Regions from separate parts of the Ruegeria sp. B11 genome, predicted to be linked through region 2. Evidence: riboswitches for the same ligand, from Rfam matches in the RefSeq annotation. Region 2 holds a riboswitch; the other holds the start of a gene.
What was found. Region 2 has a riboswitch for cobalamin ahead of ACR0I1_RS11890 (DUF1636 family protein). Riboswitches for the same ligand answer to the same signal wherever they lie in the genome.
Positions count from the first base shown of each region.

Region 1: another riboswitch for cobalamin. It lies ahead of ACR0I1_RS10705 (energy-coupling factor ABC transporter permease); the one in region 2 lies ahead of ACR0I1_RS11890 (DUF1636 family protein).

Region 1 covers NZ_JBQFVO010000002.1:664,407-668,617, reverse strand. The annotation lists gene ACR0I1_RS10715 (aminotransferase class V-fold PLP-dependent enzyme) at 1-919, opposite strand, end outside; gene ACR0I1_RS10710 (transglutaminase-like cysteine peptidase) at 1,177-1,416, shown strand; gene ACR0I1_RS10705 (energy-coupling factor ABC transporter permease) at 1,522-2,205, opposite strand; cobalamin riboswitch at 2,282-2,494, opposite strand; gene ACR0I1_RS10700 (L,D-transpeptidase) at 2,710-3,372, shown strand; gene ACR0I1_RS10695 (hypothetical protein) at 3,414-3,686, opposite strand; gene ACR0I1_RS10690 (heavy metal translocating P-type ATPase) at 3,873-4,211, shown strand, end outside.
Region 2 covers NZ_JBQFVO010000003.1:24,014-28,224, forward strand. The annotation lists gene ACR0I1_RS11880 (glycosyltransferase family 2 protein) at 1-991, opposite strand, end outside; gene ACR0I1_RS11885 (NAD(P)-dependent oxidoreductase) at 1,106-2,092, opposite strand; cobalamin riboswitch at 2,198-2,404, shown strand; gene ACR0I1_RS11890 (DUF1636 family protein) at 2,490-2,870, shown strand; gene cobW (cobalamin biosynthesis protein CobW) at 2,867-3,922, shown strand; gene cobN (cobaltochelatase subunit CobN) at 3,928-4,211, shown strand, end outside.

The DNA of each region.
Region 1 (4,211 bases), on a different contig from region 2:
GCTCATGGATCGCCTCTCCGGCAGCGACGAATTTTGCGCGCCGGTCGGTGGCGTCGCTGACCTGTGCGCCCAGCCATTCGAAATAGCTGATTACGTCAGACATTGTAGCGTAAGAGCCGGTATCACGCGTCCCCATTTCCCAATTGTCGGCGGGGCCGTCGATCAAGCTGTTATGTGGCAGCTTGGTCAGCCGGTCAGAAATCCAGGCCACCCCGTAACCATGGCGCGAGAACACCTTGTAAGGCGAGATCACATAGCCATCGACATCATAGGCGGTTAGGTCGATCCGGCCATGCGCGGCGTGCTGGATACCGTCGATTATGATGAAGCAATTGGGCGCAACGGCGCGGATCTCGGCAGCCACAGCCGCTACATCCACGCCCATACCGGTCACCGGCGAGGTGTGCACGATAGTCGCAACCTTTGTGTCCGGCGTTACCTGCGCCGCATAAGCATCTGCTGTGACGGTGCCTGTGGCGTCGTCATGGACCACCAGAACATGATCTTGCCCGGCCACCCCGGCCCAACGCGCGCAAGCGCTTCGGGTCGCGGGATGTTCCAGCGTTGTGCCAAGTACCCGACCGGTGGCGGTGCCCAGACAGGCGTTCATGATCAATCGAAACAGCAGCTCGGTCCCGCTTTCGCCGACAAAGAACTGGCCACCGGGGGCGTTCATGAACACGGCCATATCTTCTTTGGCCTTGTTGATTACCCGCACCAGTTCGTGACTTCCCGGGTTGTCGCGGCCCTGATTGTCAGGGATCGCAGCATAAGCCTGCGAGGTGCCCACAACCGAATTCAGCGTCAGCGCCCCACCCGCGTTTTCAAAGAAAATACGCGGTCCCTGCTGCGGGCAGTGGTCAACCTGCGCAAATCGGGCACGGATTTGTTCAAGCAATTCTGGAGTGATCTTGGTCATCGGGAACCATTCCTGCGAAAATGTCATTCTGGCAAGATATATGCGCCCTTTTGCAAAACTACTCACAAAAAAACTTGGGGCATTGTGGGTGGAAATTGAGACCATCGAGCCAAGAGAGCTCAGCCACAAGAACAATATGGTTCGCGAATTTCAATTTCGTCGGCCCGATCACACCCTCACGCATGCCTTCGCTCGGTTGCGAAACCGCTAGTCAGGCCGACGGTTTGTAACCTGAGCGTTGTTCTAGAGACATCGCTTTGCAAAAGAAGTTTGAACTAATGCAGAACGGCCTGGATCCTACGAAGCTACTTATTGCAACTGTCTTGGACACCAATCGCAGTGGCCATGCAGTTTTAGTTTATCGCTCGAGTGAAGGCGATTTGATTCTGGACAATGTCACCAACAGGATCAAATCTTGGAAGGAAACGAGGTATCTTTTCCTACGAATACAGGACCCAAATCACCCTGATCGTTGGGTACAGGTTTCTAGCGGCTAAAGACAATGTGGCGCGCCCTAGAGACGCGCCACAATAAAATTTTGGTCCTGCGACTACTGGTTGTTTCGCGGCAACCCAAGTTTAGGACACTGCTTCAAACTTTGGTCAAGCTTTCGCAGCGTTGTACAAACGCGGAGTCACCAGACCTGTACTGTTCAAACCGCGCATTGCCTTGGCTGCCGCAAGCACTGCCAGATCAGCAATCGGCTCAATGACGATTACCAGCATATAAGCGCCGCCAAAGGACAGAACCGACGCCATGGTTTCTGCGCCGAAACCCTGGCCGTAGAAGGCCCAGAACCCAACCCATGCGACTACTCCTCCCTGATACGTCGCACTTAGGGCAAGAGCTTGGCCATATTTGAGGTCAACATATGCTGTGCCGGGTGCGATGATGCGGCTGGCCAGTGCCTGTAGCGCAAATAGCGGCACCAGCAGAGTGGTCAGGTTGATGAAGTACTGCGGAAGATCGAACGGGGCAAAAAACACACCCTGAATCAGGAGACCAGCTGCCAATCCAAAAGCCGCGGGTGCAGCACCGAGAAGCAGAAACAGCGTCGACCCCAGGATGAAGTGGACTTCAGAGACACCAACCGGGAAATGCGGCAGGACTTCGAAGAAAAGGAAAACCCCAACGGTGGCGAGCACCGAGCGCATAACAAAAGATGCAGGTCCATTCGCACGCAATGTGGAAAACGTTTCTTTCGCTGCGTAAGTAGCCGCACCTGCGGCGGTAACATAGGAAAGCGCGATTTTGGCACCATTCACGATGCCCGGTTCGATATGCATGTTTTTTCTCCCTACCGCCTCACCCGGCGGCTTGTCAGGTTGAATCGACCGTAAGGCCGACAGGTTCAGTCTGGGCATAGCCCGGCGCTTTACGGCAGGTCTCCTGACTCGCGGGTGCTCGCTCCGCCAACCTTCCCGGTTCCATTACGAACCAGTGGTGTCTTGGCATCGCTCTCCGCTCACAGTTGCGGGGGCAGTTACGGAATTGGCGCCATTGAAAACACCGAACCGTATTCCCTTTTAATCCTTTTGGCTTCCGCCATCAGGAACCGAAAACAATTCACCGCTACAATGGCGGCTTCGCCTGTGTCAATTGTCTTTGCGACCTATTCCAATGTAAACTCGACCGAAGCAGGATTCACGCAACCGGTCACTTGATCGACAGGGTAAACCAAGCGTTACCTGAAACCTCTTGAAGCTCTAGCTGCTAGAGGCTTTAAGAATCGGATTAATTCGCGATAGTGCGATCCAAATACGTTAAACTTGTGAACCAGGACGAGACCTATGCTTACAAGGCGCCATTTCATTCAATCCACCACAGCGCTGTTCTCGGCGTCTGCGGCCAGTCCATTGATCGCCAAAACCTGGCCAACCGCATCGCAGAAGACCTATTGGGACAGTCAGGTCACGCCAATTGGTTACGATCCAATGACCTCAAATCCGTGGGGTGTTCATGACCGTTTTTTACCAAGACGCGTCGCGGCAAATGATGGTTTGGTTCCAGGTGACATCCATGTGGATGCCGTCGCGCGCTATCTCTATCATATCGAAGAAGGCGGGACCGCAATGCGCTATGGCGTAGCGATCGCGCGCGGGAACCTTTACGAGCCCGGCACCTATGTTATCCGCCGAAAGGTCGAATGGCCACACTGGACACCAACCGCTTCAATGATCGAGCGCAACCCCGAATACGCGGAATTCCGGAATGGCATGGAGCCCGGGCCGAATAATGCTCTCGGCTCTCGTGCCCTTTATCTATACGTTGGAGACCGAGACACATATCTCAGAATTCACGGCACGCCTGAGCCAAGAAGCATCGGCGGTCGCGCAAGTTCTGGATGTGTGCGAATGATCATGGCTCATATCAATGACCTCTACCCAAACGTGAAAACCGGCTCGACCGCTTTCCTATACTCTGCCGAAGATAGCGTCACAGCCCGCTCATGAATATTGGGCAGCGTACAAGGACGTCGCTGCCCTCATTTCGATCAGGCGTCGCGCGCAATGCAGATCGGAGCGCCATTCGTCGCGCGCAATGGTACCAATGTCGTCTCGACGGGTCCGCTGTGCTCATACCAAAAGCAATTATCTTCTGGCAAAAGGCGTGCCGTGGTCAAATCCTGCGCCGGCCCTGCCAGCGCTACGACCGAATCTGGCACGTTGCCTGGTTCAAGTGCCTTGCTTTTGGCTCCGGTGAACTGGGCTGAGCAACCAGCCGTAATCGAGACTAACGTGATGGTAATTGCGATCCGTTTCTGCATTGATCTGTTCCAAATTTTTTGCGTCATCTGCAATTAGATTGCATCCACACGGCCGGCCCGCAAGACGAAATGAACTAACAATATCGCAGGCAAAGAACCCGGATGAAAAAAATATAAAAGGTATTGAAGCTCTAGTTACTGTAGGAACTATTTACAAAGGACCATAGAGATTCTTGAGGTCCAATCATGTCATCCGATACCCATAGCCACGACCATGGCCACGAAAACAAACATGGTCACCACGCATGCGGTAGTGGCGGGTGTGGCGACATCGCCCCCGCCGGTCCAATTCCTGAAGGTGGTAGAAGCTTTCAGGTCTCTGGCCTTGATTGCGCCGAAGAGGTGGCGATCCTGAACCGTGTCGTCGGCCCGAAAGCAGGTGGTGAAGAGCATCTCGCATTTGATGTGATCAACGGTCGGATGACGCTTCTTGAAAGTGCTTCCAAGTTATCTGACGAAGATGTCATGCTGCTGGTTGCGAGTACTGGTATGACCGCCAAACCATGGGATGACGGAAATGCCGCC
Region 2 (4,211 bases):
CTCCGGTAGAGGAATTTTGCAACGCTTCAACCAGATCAACCCAGTCCGGTCTGGCTCTCAATTCTTCGGCTTTCGACCTGTGCCACTCACATGCTTGGTGATGGAGGTCTGCCAATTGCGGATCTGCCATCATCTCAGATTTGATGTCGTGCATAGCCGGCATGTGTTCCAGAATTGAGCGATCCTCAACATCATTGTGGTTCATCATGAGCCAGTATTTGAGCCCTTGATCCTGCCCCACATGATTGGTGCGCCCACGGTCGCGCTTGACCAAAAAGCTATCAGTGCTGCGCACAGCATAATGATGAATGCGCGCGAATTCATGGCTGAAACCACGCCATGCTTTCCATTTCACTTGGTCTGCTGGGTAGAGGTTCCCGCCCGAATCCCGCCACAACACCCCTTCGTATGGTGCGTCAGGGTTCGGTGCATCTTCTGGATTGATCCTGGGACGATGGGCGCGAAAACGGCTGAATTTCCCATTGTTGCGGAACAGCGTTTTGAACCCTTTGGTCCGGTGATGCGGATAGCCGTCTTCCGTGGCGGCCAGAAAGAAAGTCTCAGGTACAGGTCGATCAACGAAATCGTTCTGACCTGCGTTTCCGAACATGCGCCAGCAGATCGAGATCGCGTCCGCCACGCCGCTGGCCTCAACGAGGCTTCTTATATCACTATTGGGCAAACGGATATTGATATACTCGTCCACATCCAAACTGAGAATCCAATCCGAAGACAGATAGCTTGGGTGATTCCGCGCAAGCGAAAATGCACGAACCTGAGGCGCAGCGCGCGGACCCAGTCTGTTTCGTTGGTGGTGAGCCCAGCCAAGCACTTGCAACCGGTCACCCATGGCATCGGTACCATCAGCGCAATCATTGGTATAAATCAGAATGTCATCAAAACCGATTGCGTGGTTGTAGGCCACCCAATCGATCATGAAAGGCCCTTCGTTTTTCATCGTTGTTACGATGAGAAAGGTCTCATTCGTCATAAGTTGTTCTCTTGCCTGTGCCGGTGTCGGACTCCTGTCGACCTATTTAGAATAGCACCAGAATTTTGTCCAACCAGGTCGCCAGACAGCCGCAATGCTTGCCGATTAATCTATCTACCGATTCTGTGGGATCACCTCATAACCCGGTTCTTCTGGCTCGTCGTCCAGCATCTCGGTTGGGAACCCTGGCGCCTGGATCTCCAGTCCGGTCGCGTCCTCTAGCCGCCTGATGATGTTCGGGGACAATTCACGTTCACCATATCGCGCGATGCCATCTTCGAAAATCTTGATCATCAATGGGTTTATCTCAAGAGGAACTCCGGCACGGTCGGCGACCTCCTGAAACAGACCGATATCTTTTTTCACCAGGTCCATGGTGAAGGAAATATCGCGCGAGCCGTTCAGGATGACCTGACTTTCGGTCTCGTGCACGAAGGATGTGCCTGACGATATCTTAATCGCCTCATAGGTGGTTCCAAGGTCCATGCCGGCGGCCTTGGCTGTCACCAATGCCTCGGCGCAGGTGATCAGGTTGGCGGTAGCCAGATAATTGGTCAACACCTTCAGAACAGAGGCCGAGCCCAGATCGCCCGTGTGCAGAATGCGCCGCCCCATGGTGGTCAGGAATGGCAGGATACGTTCAAAAGTCTCACGATCACAGCCTGCGAAGATCGAGATATTACCCGTCGCTGCCCGGTGACATCCGCCCGAAACCGGGCAATCCACCGCTGCGCCGCCTCGTTCGATGACCATTGCGCCAAGGCGTTTGACTTCGGCTTCGTCAGTGGTCGACATTTCCATCCAGATTTTGCCAGGGCCGACCTCTGGCAACATTTCCTGCATCACCGCATCCGAGGCCGCAGGAGAAGGCAAACAGGTTATAACAGCATCGCAATCGCGCATCAGTTGCGCCGGGCTTTTGGCGGCTTTGGCACCCTTGGCGACGAATTCGGTCACCAGATCCGGGTTCAGGTCATGAACCGTCAGATCGATACCGTTTCGTAGCAGCGATCCAGATAGCTTGCCCCCTACATTCCCCAGCCCGATAAACCCTACTTTCATGCGCGGTATCCTCCTGTTCGCATCTTGCTGCCATGCCAGCACGTCGTTGCAGAAGTATCATGCCGCCCAGCGACCCCGACAGGTCGCTTTTTATCCGCTTTTTCACGGATCGGCGCGACTCGCTTGACAAGCAACCCTGCCCTGCCGCATGTCCCTTTCGTTGGTGTCTGCGAGAGCAGATGAAAAGGGAATGCGTCAGCGGTTTTTGCCGTCAAACGCAGCCGCCCCCGCGACCGTGACCGGAGAGGGTGCCCAAAGCCACTGGCAGTATGGCCGGGAAGGCGGGACATCCGACAGAGGCCTCCTCTGACATCCGCAAGCCGGGAGACCTGCCAACGCCCGAAGATGAAACCGGACGGGGTGTTCCGGTGTGGGGCTGTGATCGGCCCGCATGAAACCCCGTCCCCCACGAAGAGGATTTGGGGGGATGAGAGACATGACCGAGACCGCACCGGTCGAACTGCTGGTTTGCACTACCTGCCGTCGCGGGCTGCCTGTCGAGGATGACGCCCAGCGCCCCGGCACGTTGCTGCACAAGGCGCTTGAACAGGCGGGCCTGCCCGAAGGCATTACCTTGAAAGCTGTGGAATGCCTGTCGAATTGCGATGAAGGCTGCTCGATCGTGCTACGCGGAGGACCGGATCGCTGGACTTTCGTGTATGAGCATCTGAACGAGATCGACCATGTTGAAACCATCGTCGAAGGCGCAGCCAAATACCTCGCCACCGAGGACGGATTGGTCAAATGGCGCGAACGTCCCGAACATTTCCGCAAAAACTGTGCGGCCCGCATTCCCCCGATTGGAGCCCTGAAATGAGCAACCTTGAGAAACTCCCCGTCACTGTGATCACCGGCTTTTTGGGCTCGGGCAAAACCACTCTGGTACGTCACCTGATGCAGAACCCGCAGGGCAAGCGTCTGGCGGTGGTCGTCAATGAATTCGGTGATGTCGGCGTCGATGGCGATATCCTGAAATCCTGCGCCATTCCTGATTGCCCCGCGGAAAACATCATGGAACTGGCCAATGGCTGCATCTGCTGCACCGTCGCCGATGACTTCATCCCGACCATCGAAGCCCTGATGGCACTAGAGCCGCGCCCCGATCACATCCTGATCGAAACCTCCGGTCTTGCCCTGCCAAAACCGCTGCTAAAGGCGTTCGACTGGCCCGATATCCGCTCGAAAATCACCGTCGATGGCGTGATTGCTCTGGCCGATGCCGAGGCCGTGGCCGCTGGTCGGTTCGCTCCGAATGTCGAGGCGGTGGATGCGCAACGCATGGCAGATGACTCGATTGATCATGAAACTCCCTTGTCCGAGGTGTTCGAGGATCAGATTTCCTGCGCCGACATCATTCTGCTGACCAAGCCCGATCTGGCTGGCCCGGAAGGCGTTGCGAAAGCGAAAGAGATCATCGCCGCCGAAGCGCCCCGCCCCATGCCCGTGGTCGAAGTGGCCGAGGGTGCCGTGGACGTCCGCGTCGTGCTGGGTCTAGAAGCCGCGGCCGAGGATGACATGGACGCGCGTCCCAGCCATCACGACGGCCATCACGATCACGAGCATGACGATTTCGAAAGCATCATCGTTGAACTGCCCGAGCAAATCGATCCGATTGATCTGGTCGCCAAGATTGAACGATTGGCCAACGAGTTGAATATCCTGCGCGTCAAAGGCTATGCCGCCGTTCAGGGCAAGCCCATGCGCCTACTGGTTCAGGCCGTCGGTGCGCGCGTGCGTCACCAATATGACCGCCCGTGGGAGTCCGGCGAAGACCGTCGCTCGCGCATTGTGGTCATTGCCGAGCATGACGATATCAAAGAGGCCGAGATCCGCGATATCCTTGTGGGTGTAACCGAGGCTGCCGAGTAAGACTTATGCACGTCGTCTTCCGCGAAAGCCATGGGCTCGAAGAAACCGAGACCCCGACCGATCTGGGTCAGAGCCCGGCGGACCTTGTGGTGCTGTCCTTTTCCGACAGTGACCTTGGCGCTTTCGCGGCGGGATGGCATCGTGGAAGTGGGCCTGAAGGACGCATGCCAACGATGCGGCTGGCCAATCTGACGGCGCTGAAGCATCCCCTCTCAGTCGACACATATGTCGAGCAGACACTGGAGGGCGCAAAGGGCATCCTGATCCGTCTGATCGGTGGAGTGCCCTA